DNA from 4 places in the Microbulbifer agarilyticus genome. Region 4 is predicted to be linked to each of the others. Evidence: predicted binding sites of a transcription regulator. Region 4 holds the regulator's gene; each other region holds the start of a gene.
What was found. The regulator sigma-54, encoded in region 4, starts transcription at its own class of promoters, with help from an activator protein. The targets are predictions, from matches to a motif close to TGGCACANNNNTTGCNNT.
Positions count from the first base shown of each region.

Region 1: the regulator sigma-54 is predicted to act here: its motif matches at 1,972-1,989, upstream of Mag101_RS11480 (HAD-IIB family hydrolase).
Region 2: the regulator sigma-54 is predicted to act here: its motif matches at 1,312-1,329, upstream of glnL (nitrogen regulation protein NR(II)).
Region 3: the regulator sigma-54 is predicted to act here: its motif matches at 1,939-1,956, upstream of galU (UTP--glucose-1-phosphate uridylyltransferase GalU).

Region 1 covers NZ_CP019650.1:2,770,275-2,773,483, forward strand. The annotation lists gene Mag101_RS11475 (carbohydrate-binding module family 20 domain-containing protein) at 1-1,721, shown strand, start outside; gene Mag101_RS11480 (HAD-IIB family hydrolase) at 2,048-2,899, shown strand; gene Mag101_RS11485 (glycosyl transferase) at 2,912-3,209, shown strand, end outside.
Region 2 covers NZ_CP019650.1:4,041,140-4,044,348, reverse strand. The annotation lists gene glnA (glutamate--ammonia ligase) at 1-174, shown strand, start outside; gene Mag101_RS16765 (DUF4124 domain-containing protein) at 389-1,078, shown strand; gene glnL (nitrogen regulation protein NR(II)) at 1,396-2,469, shown strand; gene glnG (nitrogen regulation protein NR(I)) at 2,523-3,209, shown strand, end outside.
Region 3 covers NZ_CP019650.1:1,026,792-1,030,000, reverse strand. The annotation lists gene Mag101_RS04205 (ABC transporter permease) at 1-354, opposite strand, end outside; tRNA gene Mag101_RS04200 (tRNA-Ala) at 612-687, opposite strand; gene galU (UTP--glucose-1-phosphate uridylyltransferase GalU) at 873-1,784, opposite strand; gene gltX (glutamate--tRNA ligase) at 2,007-3,209, opposite strand, start outside.
Region 4 covers NZ_CP019650.1:3,206,291-3,209,499, reverse strand. The annotation lists gene ptsN (PTS IIA-like nitrogen regulatory protein PtsN) at 1-291, opposite strand, end outside; gene hpf (ribosome hibernation-promoting factor, HPF/YfiA family) at 354-647, opposite strand; gene Mag101_RS13415 (RNA polymerase factor sigma-54) at 837-2,300, opposite strand; gene lptB (LPS export ABC transporter ATP-binding protein) at 2,530-3,209, opposite strand, start outside.

The DNA of each region.
Region 1 (3,209 bases), 440 kb from region 4:
CACTGATGCTTGCGGCTTTTTGCAGCGCAGTCAGTGCCAATACTCCGAGGACGGCCTTCGTCCACCTGTTCGAATGGCAATGGGATGACATTGCCGCAGAGTGCGAGAATGTACTTGGCCCTAAGGGGTTTTCTGCGGTGCAGGTATCCCCCCCACAAAAATCCATTGGCGGCAGCCAGTGGTGGACCCGTTACCAGCCGGTGAGTTACCAGATTGAGGGTCGCTCCGGCAGCCGTGCGCAATTTCAAAATATGGTTAACCGCTGCAAGGCGGTTGGTGTGGATATTTATGTAGACGCAGTAATAAACCATATGGCGGCCTGGGATAGATACTTTCCGGAAGTACCCTACGGCCCCAACGACTTCCACAACTGTACGTCCGACATAAACTATGGAGACGCCTGGTCGATTCAGAATTGCGACCTTGTTGGCCTGAATGACCTGAAAACCGGATCGAACTATGTGCAGCAGAAAATTGCCGACTACCTGAATGACCTGACCAACCTCGGCGTGGCCGGTTTCCGTATTGATGCCGCCAAGCATATGCCGGCATCGGATATTAACGGGATCAAAAACCGTTTGACCGGTAACCCATATATTTTCCAAGAAGTGATCGGTGCCGGTGGAGAACCTGTGCAACCGTCCCATTACAACTGGATCGGAGATGTAACGGAATTCAACTTCACCAATACAATGGGGCACTACTTCAAGCTGCGAGCGCCGCTGAAAGAGATCAGCAATATCGGCAACTGGCAAGGCTGGCTCCCGAGTTCCGATGCGGTCGTGTTTGTTGCCAACCACGATAACCAGCGCCAGAACACTGAAAACACCATTACCCATAAAGACGGAAACAACGCCAACAAAATGGCTCATGTCTTTATGCTGGGCTGGCCGTATGGTTACCCGAAGGTAATGTCGAGCTATGACTGGCACCACCATGACCAGGGCCCGCCATCACATGGCGCAAGCAGTTGTAGCAACGGCTGGTTATGTGAACACCGCGACCGCGAGATCGCCAACATGGTGGGCTTTCGGAACCATACCGTTGCGCACTGGGGTATCACCAATTACTGGGACAATGGCAATCACCAACTCGCATGGGGCCGTGGCGGACTCGGCTTCGTAGTCGTGAACATGGAGGGGAGTGACCTCAACCGCAGTTTCCAGACGGGCATGCCGGCAGGAGAGTACTGCGACATCATTCATGGGGACTTTGATGCGGCCAATGGATCCTGCAGCGGCCCTACCATCACCGTGGACACCAGTGGTAACGCCAACTTTAGCGTTTACTATCGCAACGCGTCTGCAATTCATGTGGGGGCGCGCGTGGGCGATGTATGCACCGATTGCACTGGTTCAAGTGGAGGGTCTTCCTCTGGAAGTGGTTCTGGAAGTGGCTCGAGCGGTGGCAGCAGTTCAGGTGGCAGCCCTGTTGAGACTGCGTTCACCTGCCATAACGGCTACACATACTGGGGGCAAAGTGTGTATGTGGTTGGGAATCTCGATGAGCTTGGCAACTGGGATCCCGCCAATGCGCAAAAACTTGACCCCAACAGCTACCCGACCTGGAACGGTTCAATCAATTTGCCCACTAACCAGTCAGTGGAGTGGAAATGCCTGAAGCGTGAGGAACAGAACCCCAACGCCGGTATCGAGTGGCAAAGTGGTTCCAACAACACCTTTACCTCGGGGCAAAACTCGACTCCCTCTGCGAGCTTTTAGTAGGGGATAGCGTGTAGCTTTCGACAGGCGCAACCTTGAGCACCTCCCCCAACGGGACAGTGCCAAGGTTGCGCCTCTTTTATCAACATCTACTCATGCCCCCTTCTGGTGCCAAACGAATTTCCTCCCTATTCCACCCCACCAACTTGGTGCAAAGATCCTTATACACCGGGCAGTTTTCTAACAACTAAGAAAAATACGCGCCAATCACCTGCTCTGAAGCGGTGCAATCCCTCATTTTTCAGGTGGCTGGCACTATTTTTGGATTATCAAAATAGAAGGCACGCTTTTACGTGTCGATAATAAGCGCAAAAGATTGGAAGCGAATGAGCAAACCAGAGAGAGCACACACCCAGTGGCTGGTCGCCAGTGACCTCGACGGCACCCTGCTGGACCACTTTACCTACTCTCACCAACCAGCCGATGCCGCACTGCAACATCTGGAAAACGCAAACATCCCTGTGATTCTCAACAGCAGTAAAACGCGCGACGAGATGCTGACGCTGCGCGGCACACTGCACAACCACCATCCGTTTATCGTAGAAAACGGTTCCGCGATTTTTATTCCGTCTGGTTACTTCCCGCAAAAACCCGAGTCTGCACAGGAGGAATCCGGCTACTGGGTTCTGGAGCCAGGAGCTCGCCGCCAGTCTATCCTCGACTTTCTGGCGCAGGACCGCGAACACCACGGTGCCCCCTACTTAAATTTCGCCGCCGCCAGTACCGATGCAATCGTCGCGGCAACCGGGTTAAGTCACGCACAGGCCGAGCAGGCAAATTCCCGCCATTATTCGGAACCGCTACTGTGGCAGGGTACGGAACAAGAAAAAGCGGCGTTTATCAACCGCGTTGAGGCCGCCGGCTTAGCCACGCTCCAGGGCGGACGCTTTCTGCACGTGCTCGGCCAGACAGACAAGGGACATGCAACGCAGTTACTGCAACGAATTTATCAACAGCACAGCGATCACCCCTGCAAATTGATCGGCAGTGGTGACGGCCCCAACGACCTGGACATGCTCAAGGTTGCCGACATTGCCATCATTGTGCGCTCGCCAACCCATGCCCCGCCCACGCTCGAAGACCACCCGTTTCTGGCCGTCACACAAAATACCGGCCCGCAAGGATGGGCGGATGCAATCCAGAAGCTTCTCGCAACAGAATTTAAAACTGCACAATAACAGGAAAATACTGTGACCGATTTTTTTCAAAATGGCGATATCACAACCCTGCACAATCTTTCCAATCGCAGCCTGGAAGATATGGAGGCGGATCTTATTCGCTTTGCGAAGCACCGCCCCATGTCGCTGTTGCTGCCGTCGCTCTACTCTGAACTGGAGGGCGAGGCACTCCCAAAAATTCTCAAAATTCTGGCCGAGGTTCCCTACCTTTCCGAGATTGTTATTGGCCTCGACCGCGCCGATGAATCCCAGTACCGCGACGCACTGAAGCAGTTCAGTATCCTGCCACAACACGTACGGGTACTGTGGA
Region 2 (3,209 bases), 830 kb from region 4:
TCCAGCCTGGAACAGGCTCTGGACGCACTTGATCAGGACCGCGCGTTCCTGACCGAAGGTGGCGTATTCACCGACGACGCGATCGATGCGTACATCGACCTGAAGCGTGAAGAAGTTCAGCGTGTGAACATGACCACTCACCCGGTTGAGTTCGACCTGTACTATTCCGTATAAGCAGGTATCATCAGCGCGCCGCCGCCGATTTTCCTCCGGGAGATTGGTGAGAACGGCGCAAAGATGACGAGAAAGCCCACACCTTGCGGTGTGGGCTTTTTTTATGGGCTTTTTATGGCTCTTTTGTGCACAGGCGCTTTACGTCGCGCCCGGGTTCACGAGTACACTAGCCTTACTAAATAGGTAGGTTGAAAACACGATTGCGGGAGCGCCCATGATCAAACTGACCGCGTTGCTTGCGGTGCCACTGGCGGCACTGCTGATTGCCACCGCGAGCGCCCAGGACAAGTCCGACACCACCAAGGGTGGCTCTGGCTCTAGTAGTAGTGGTAATGGCTCCGTCTATAAAATCGTCGGACCCGACGGCCGCGTGACTTTCAGCGACACCGCACCGGCGGGCGAGAAGGTGGAAAAGATTGAGATTGGGCCAATCAATGTGCAGCCCATTGCACCGAAAAGTGCGCTGCCCACGCGCAAGCTATCTCCGCGCTCCGGCGATGAGCGCCAGCGCGAAGACCTGGGCCCCATCAGTTTTGCCATTGTCAGTCCGGCGGATGATGCAACCATCCCTCCCGGCCAGCGCTTTATCGTGCTGCAGGTGGCCCTGAATCCGGTGCCGCGGGATGGTTACCGTTTTTTCGCGGTCATCGACGGCCAGCGCTGGAGCGGCGGTTCATCCACCAACAGCCTGGACATCTCCGCGCTGGAGCGCGGTACCCATACCATCCAGGCGGTGCTGTATAGCGCCACTGGCCAGCCGTTGGCGCAGTCGCAAACCATTCAGGTCCATGTGAAGCGACCGGGTGGACAGGTTCCCGATTTCCCCGCCCAGCAGGCGCCACAAATGCCGAAGGCACCGCAGGTCCCCGGTATCGCGAAGCCGCCCAGCCCCCAGCCGCGCTGATACGCCCCTCTCCTCCGTGGTGCACCCTGTTCTATGCGGTGCGCCACCCTGACGCTCTGGTCCGCTCGTCTTCTCTGCCGCACCTTGCTTGGTCCCTTAGCACCTCCGTGCCCCGCAATGAACAGCCAAATTGGCTATTTTTCACTCAATGCACAATAATGGTGCGCGCACCGGTGGCCGACGCCGCCAGTGCCCTCTAATTCATTCTCTTTCATCGATTTTTTGCGCCATTTTGGTTTGCTTCTTGCACTCCCAATAGGCGAATCGGACAAGTGAACAACATCGCGACATTTAACGCCTCAACCTCGGAAGCTGGAATGCTCAACGATCGTCAGTTACGCCTGCTGCTGGATAACCTCACCTCGGCCGTATTGGTGCTCGATGACAAGCTGGCGCTCTGCTACCTGAATTCCGCTGCGGAAAACCTGATAGCGGTTTCCAATGCGCGCGCCAGTGGCCAGCCACTGGAAGAGGTGGTGCGAGAAAATCCGGCGGCACTCGAGGCGTTGCGGGCGTCTCTCGCCAGTGGTGAGAAGTACACGGTACGCCGTGCCCTGTGGCTGTTGCACAACCTGGAAGAGTGTACCGTCGACTACTCGGTAACCCCGCTGCCGGACCTCGGGCTGTTGCTGCTGGAAGTGCAGTCCATGGATCGCCTGCTGCGCATTGCCCGCGAAGACGCACTGCTTTCCGCGCAGGAGACTACCCGCAATCTGGTGCGCGGCATGGCGCACGAGGTGAAGAATCCACTGGGTGGTATTCGCGGGGCGGCACAGTTACTGCAAACAGAATTGAAAGAGCTGGATGACGACGGCTTGGGTGAGTACACCCAGATCATCATCGAAGAGGCGGACCGCCTGCGCAATCTGGTGGACCGCATGCTGGGGCCGCGCAAGCCGGTCGAACTGCAGCCGGTAAATGTACACACCATTACCGAGCGGGTAGCGCAGTTGATCGAGGCAGAGTGCAGCGGCGCACTGATTATCGAGAGGGACTACGACCCGTCGATTCCGGACATCCCCGCCGACAGCGAGCAGCTGATCCAGGCGGTACTGAATATTGCCCGCAATGCCATGCAGGCCATCGCCGAGAGCATTGGCCTCGGTAAGGGCAGCCTGATGATCCGCACCCGGGTGCAGCGCCAGTTCACTATCGGCCGCCGCCACTGTTCGCTGGTGTGTCGCATCGATGTGGTGGATAACGGGCCGGGCATACCGGAGGACATCCGCGAGCGTATTTTCTACCCGATGATTTCGGGGCGCGCGGAGGGAACCGGACTGGGACTGTCCCTTTCGCAGCAGATTATTAACCAGCACCGGGGGCTCATTAAATGTGAGAGCGAGCCCGGGCAAACTGAATTTCAGATTTATCTGCCGCTGGCATCGGAGTAGCTGCGACAGAATCGTATACGCACAGATTTTTGACTTGGAACGCAGGCCGGAAAATTACTATGAACAACCGTGTTTGGATCATTGATGACGACCGTTCAATCCGCTGGGTGCTCGAGCGCGCGCTATCCCGCGCCGGCATTGACACGACCTGTTACGAGAATGGTGACCGGGCGCTGGATGACTTCTATAGCGAATCGCCGGATGTTGTGATCAGCGATATCCGCATGCCGGGGTCCGATGGCTTCAAGCTGCTGCAGCGTTTCCAGGCGGAACGCCCCAACCTACCGATCATCATCATGACCGCGCACTCGGATCTCGACAGCGCGGTTGCCGCCTATCAGGGCGGTGCCTTCGAATACCTGCCCAAGCCCTTTGATGTGGATGAGGCCGTAGCGGTTACCCGCCGCGCGCTGGCGCTGGCCAACGAGCAGCAGCCGGAAGAGTCGGTAGTGATCGAAAATGGTATCGGCAACAAAGAAATTATTGGTGAAGCGCCGGCCATGCAGGAGGTTTTCCGCGCGATTGGCCGCCTGTCGCACTCGAACATCACGGTATTGATCAATGGTGAGTCCGGTACCGGTAAAGAGTTGGTGGCGGCAGCACTGCACAATCACAGTCCGCGCAAGAACCAGCCGTTTATTGCATTAAATATGGCGGCGATTCCCAAAGACCTGATGGAATCCGAATTATTCGGCCATGAAAAGGGCGCGTTCACTGGCGCCAGCGCACAGCGTGCCGGA
Region 3 (3,209 bases), 2.1 Mb from region 4:
AAACTCGAGCAGCACCCGAGTGAGCACCGCATCGAACGGACGCAATTGGCGGTAGTTGAACAAACCTCGATTGGATTCGACCGCAGCCACCCCCTTACCAAAACAATTACCAAAGCAAAGAAATGGTGCAATTCCACCCAACATAAATAGCAAGGTAGGAATGCCTGGGTAGAACTCTCGCCCAAAAAAACTGAAGATAGCTGCCAGCAGCATAATGTGCATAGCTGGCTCCAGCAGCATCCACGCGTAACCAAGACGCCACTTACCAAAGCGGGTCTTCATTTCACGCACTAAGAGCGCATGAATGACGTCCCGCTGGATCTGCCACGGGTTGCGCTGAACTACTGGCTGCATTTGTAATTTTTCTGTTGAACTTGAGACCGACGTAAAAACTACCGCACAGCCCCACCCCAAAATAACGCATTAATCTATGCCCCCAACAAAATAGGGACCACAGGACAGGTAATGTGACACACGTCTAAGCTTTATGGCGCAAAATTCTACCCAAAGACGCCACTGTAATCATCTGTAATTTTGCTACGGCATGTAACACCGACATAAAAGCTCAAACGAAAAAAGGCCACACCCTTGCGGATGCGGCCTTTTTGATTTGGTGGAGCTAAGCGGGATCGAACCGCTGACCTCAACACTGCCAGTGTTGCGCTCTCCCAGCTGAGCTATAGCCCCAAAATTGCCTTCTTACTTGAGTTTCCCCCGAAAGCGAGGCGCATTTTAACAGCGCCGCCTCGGGTGTCAACCAGAAAAACAACTTTTCAATCAATTAGTTAGAGCGTAATAAGGAGCACTCTCCTACCACTCTCAATGGATGCTGGGTCAGCCGCTGCCCCAACACCCGCCCAGCCCTAACCGGCTCAGGCCTCGGCCCCTGCCTTTGTTTTCTGCTGCCCCAGAAACTTCTGCAGCCCCACACCAATCTCAGGGTGATGCAAGCCGTATTCAAACTGGGCTTTCATGTAACCGAGCTTATTACCGCAATCATGGCTGTGACCAACGATACGGTAGGCGTCAACATTTTGTACCTTCAACAACTCATCAATGGCATCGGTTAACTGAATCTCACCACCAGCGCCCGGCTGGGTTTTTTCCAGCAGAGTCCAGATTTCCGCAGGAAGGACATAGCGCCCCACAACAGCCATATTGGAAGGTGCAGCATCAACACTGGGCTTTTCCACCATGCCGTCGATCTTGGCTACCCCACCCACTTTGAGGTCGGCACCCAGGCAGTCCACGACACCATATTTACTGACGTCTTCCCACTCCACAGATTCAACCATGATTTGGCTGGCACCCGTTTGCTCAAAATTACGCACCATGGCGGCAAGGTTCGAGGAAGTGAGGTCTGCAGCGTATTCGTCAACAAGAACATCTGGCAGTAAAACCGCAAATGGATTGTCACCCACGACCGGGCGCGCGCAGGCAATGGCATGACCAAGACCTTTTGCCTCAGCCTGACGTACAGAAATAACCGTGACATCACGCGGAATAATGGCGCGCACCTCGTCCAGAAGCTGTCGCTTCAGGCGATTTTCTAACTGCGCTTCCAGCTCGAATGAAGTATCGAAATGGTTAGTGATGGCGTTTTTACTGGCGTGAGTTACCAGCACAATCTCCTTTACACCAGCCTTTACTGCCTCGTTCACTACATACTGGATAAGTGGCTTATCCACTATCGGCAACATCTCTTTTGGAATTGCCTTAGTTGCAGGCAACATCCGGGTCCCCAAACCCGCAACCGGTATAACGGCCTTTTTTACTGCGGTCATAAGTGTGTCCTTGTGTCTTTAATTTACTTCTCGGCTAGATCCTTAGCCCCTTAGGTGTGCGCGATTCTACACCCCAAATGTGACAACTGTCACATAACGTTTCATTCTGATACAAATCTTTTACTTTTGGCACCAAGGCCATTCAGTAATTAGTTAGGCAAAAAAAATGCCACTCTGTACAGAGAGCGGCACTTTTTATCCACTGCCTTTCAGGAAATACATTTAGGCCAAGCTGTTGTATTCCTTTTCCCAGCGCTTCAGCACCTTTTTACCGGCACCGCCAAGCACGTCGATGGCCTGGCGCAGGCGGGCGCGGCTGAGGTCGGCGCCCAGCAGGTCCATGGCATCCATAACTGAGAAGGACGCGGTAGTTCCGCTAATGGCGACGAACAGCGGCGCATTGAAGTCTTTGAGCTTGATGCCCATCTGGGTAGACAGCTCTTTGACCGCGGCAAAGATGTTTTCCTTGTTCCAGGTGCGCAGGGCTTCCAGGCGCCACAGGGCGAATTGCAGCAGCTTCTTCTGGTCGTCCAATTCCATCTTGTTGCCGGCGAAGCTCTCTTCGGTGAGGCCGAGACTGCCAGCAGCGAGGAAGCTGACCAGCGGCATAAAGTCACCGAAGGTTTCCATACGGCCCTTCGCGTGGGGCAGTACCTTAAGCAGGTTGTCGCGGTTCAGCAGCCACTTCTGCAGGCGGTCTGCCAGTTGCGCGTCTTCCAGCTCACGGATCCACAGGCCGTTCAGCCAGCTCAGTTTTTCCACATCGAATACAGGGCCACCAAGGGAGACGCGCTGGATGTCGAAGTGCTTGAGCATTTCGTCCAGGGTGAACTTCTCGCTCTCGTCCGGCATGGACCACCCCATGCGGCCGAGGTAGTTGAGCAGCGCTTCTGGCATAAAGCCGGCGCGCTTGTAGTACAGGATGGAGGTGGGGTTTTTGCGCTTGGACAGTTTGGTTTTGTCCGGGTTGCGCAACAGTGGCAGGTGGCACAGCACCGGCATATCCCAACCAAAGTATTCGTACAGTAGCTTGTGCTTGGGTGCGGAGTTAATCCACTCCTCGCCGCGCAGTACATGGGTGATTTCCATCAGGTGGTCGTCTACCACGTTGGCGAGGTGGTAGGTGGGCATACCGTCGGACTTGAGCAGGATCTGCGCATCTACCTGCGCCCAGTCAATTTCGATGGTACCGCGCAGCAGGTCTTCGACCATGCAGGTGCCGGTCTCTGGCACGTTCATGCGCACCACGTAGGGTTCGCCGGCGGCTTTACGCTTTTCCACTTCTTCAGCGGGCAGCGCCAGGTCACTGGGCTTAAGGGTTGCCTTGCCGGATTCCTGCAGCTGCGCACGCAGCTGGTCCAGCTCTTCCGCGGTGCGATAGCAATGGAACGCATGACCCTTGGCTACCAGCTCGTCACAGTGTTT
Region 4 (3,209 bases):
CACGGGCTGCCGGTCGATGGCATCGAAGTCTACCGCAGGGGAGGTGGTGCACAGCACTCCGATCGGCTTTTCGCAGCCGGGCAGGCGGCAGTGGGGGATGGCGACCCCTTCGCCAATACCGGTGGATCCCAGTCGTTCACGGGCGACCAGCTGACTGAATACCGTGTCGGCATCCAGCTCGGGGAACTGTTCAGAGATCGCCTGGGCGATATTGAGCAACAGCTTCTTCTTGCTACTCCCAGCCAGGTGGCAAAGACTCAGGCGGGGAGAGAGTAATGCTTCCAATGTCATAACGTACAGATGATCTAGCGGTGCAAGTCAGCCGTTGCTCTTGGGTACTCCAAGTACTGAGACTAGCGGTGACTGCGTAACTTCTCTTTGTGTTTCAGCAGCTGACGGTCGAGCTTGTCCGTGAGCGAATCGATCGCTGCGTACATATCGTCAGATTCCGAGTCGGCAAAAATATCCTTGTTGCCGTTTACGTGCACTAAGGCCTCGGCTTTCTGAGTGAGTTTGTCGACAGACAGAGTGACCTGTGCATTGTTGACGAGGTCGTTGTGGCGGGAGAGCTTGTCCAGTTTGGTCAGGCAGTAATCGCGAATGGCCGGAGTAACTTCTACATGGTGACCACTGATATTGATCTGCATGGATTTCTCCTTATTGGGTACAACACGAATCCTGTCGCACCCCCGCTCAGGGCGGCAACCCTACTAGGAAGTGCGTCAGAATGGAAGGATACACTCGGCGCAGGGCTATTGGTTGTGCGGAATACTGCTTTCAGGGCTCGAAGTAGTCAGTATGCGAGGCAAGTTTTCGCTGAAAAATGACCGGTTTGGTTAGACCAGTCTCTTACGCTCGCTCGAAGAGGGGATACCCATGGATTCCCGGTACTTGGCCACAGTGCGTCTTGCGACTTTGATGCCCTGGGAGTCCAGTTCCTGGGTGATCTTGTTATCGGATAGTGGTTTACGCGGCTGCTCGCCATCGATCAGCTTGCGAATCAGCGCGCGAATGGCGGTGGATGAGGCGTCTTCACCGGAGTCGGTGCTCACGTGGCTGGAGAAGAAATACTTGAGTTCGAATACGCCCCGGGGGGTGAGCATGTACTTCTGGGTGGTCACCCGCGAGATGGTGGACTCGTGCATGCCGATGGTCTCGGCAATATTCGCCAGCACCATGGGTTTCATGGCTTCGGGACCCTGCTCGAAAAAGCCCTGTTGTTTTTCCACGATGCTGCTGGCCACTTTGAGCAGTGTCTCGTGGCGGCTCTGTAGGCTCTTCAGGAACCAGCGGGCTTCTTGCAGGTTGTCCCGCAGGTAGTTGTTTTCGCTGGAGTTGTCAGCTCGCTTGATCAGCGAGGCGTAGGTGTCGTTGATGCGCAGCTTGGGGGTGGTTTCCGGGTTTAGCTCCACTACCCAGCGATCCTGCTTGCGAGTGACGATGACGTCCGGCACCACATACTGTGGCTCCTCGCCGCCAAAGACTTCACCGGGGTAGGGGGTGAGCGTCTGAATCAGGCGCATCACTTCACCAAGCTGTGTTTCATTGAGGCGGGTGCGTCGGCTTAGCTGGCGAAAATCGCGTTTGCCCAGCAGATCGAGGTGCTGGCCGACTACGGTCAGCGCCTGTTCCAGCCAGGGGGTCCCCTCGGGTAGCTGACGCAACTGCAGGATCAGGCTTTCACGCAGGTCGCGGGCGCCACAGCCAACGGGTTCAAGCTGTTGAATCGTCTTGAGGACCGCGGTTACTTCATCGGTATCCACTTCGAGGGATTCCGCCAATTCTTCCACGCTGGTATCGAGAAAGCCGTTCGGGGCGATGGCGTCAATGAGTGCCTCGCCGATCTGCTTGTCCGAGTCGGTGAGTGGTGTGAGGTTCAGTTGCCACAGCAGGTGATCCTGCAGGCTTTCGGAGACCGCGTTGCGCTGCTCCAGCGCGTACTCTTCCGTTTCCGCCGACCCGCTGCTGGTGCCACCGGAGTAAATGTCATCCCAGCGGGTATCTACCGGCAATTCGTCGGGGATGTCGCTGCTCCAGTCCCCCTCGGCGGTGGATTCTGCCTGGGGCTCTGGTGCGCTCTCGGTGCGTTCTTCGGCTTGCTGGGCTGGGGTGTTCTGGTCTTGGTGGGACTCGCCGGCGTGCTCGTCAAAATCTGACTCGAGCAGCGGGTTGCTGTCCAGTGCGGATTGAATTTCCTGTTGCAGATCCAGCGTCGACAATTGCAGCAGGCGAATAGCCTGCTGCAGCTGGGGGGTCATTGTCAGCTGCGTGCCGAGTTTTAACTGGAGTGACTGCTTCATAGAGGTTTGCCGGCAGAAAAATCTGGCGATGACCTACCGAAAAGAATTTTATTCCTTTGGCGGCGGGATAAGGCTCATTTCCTGCAGACTACCCCGGGGAGGGTAGGAAGACAAGGGGCAAGTTAAGCAATAAGTATGCCGAAAAAGTCACGCCTTCCGGTTAAGCGTGTATTCCCGTGATCAAAATCTCTATTTTTCACGGTTTCTGGAAAGCTTTTCTGAAAAAGGCTCAAATCGTGAACTGATGGCCCAGGTACACATCTTTCACTCGTTTGTTTTCGGCGACGTCTCTGGGGTTGCCAGAGGCGATGATGTGACCTTCGCTGACGATGTAGGCGATTTCGCAGATGTCGAGGGTCTCGCGCACATTGTGGTCGGTGATCAGGACGCCGATATCGCGATCCCGCAGGTGGCGAATGATTTGCTGGATATCGGCGACGGAGATCGGGTCAACACCGGCAAAGGGTTCGTCCAGCAGTACGAATGCAGGGTTTGTCGCGAGTGCGCGCGCTATTTCCACTCGGCGGCGTTCACCGCCGGAGAGTGCCATGCCGAGGCTCTCGCGAATATGCGTGATATGGAACTCTTCCAGCAATGACTCGAGTTGCTCTTTGCGCTGCGTGCGGTCGAGGTCTTTGCGGGTCTCCAGAATTGCCATGATGTTGTCTTGTACCGACAGGCGCCGGAATACCGAGGCTTCCTGTGGCAGGTAGCCAATACCCTTGCGGGCGCGACCGTGCATGGAGAGGCCGGTAATGTCCTCATCATCGATCAAAACCTGGCCCGCGTCGGCCTGTACCAAGCCCGCAATCATATAAAAACAGGTGGTTTTACCCGCGCCATTGGGGCCGAGCAGGCCTACAATCTGCCCGCTGGATACGCTGACGGACACATCCTGAACAACTTTGC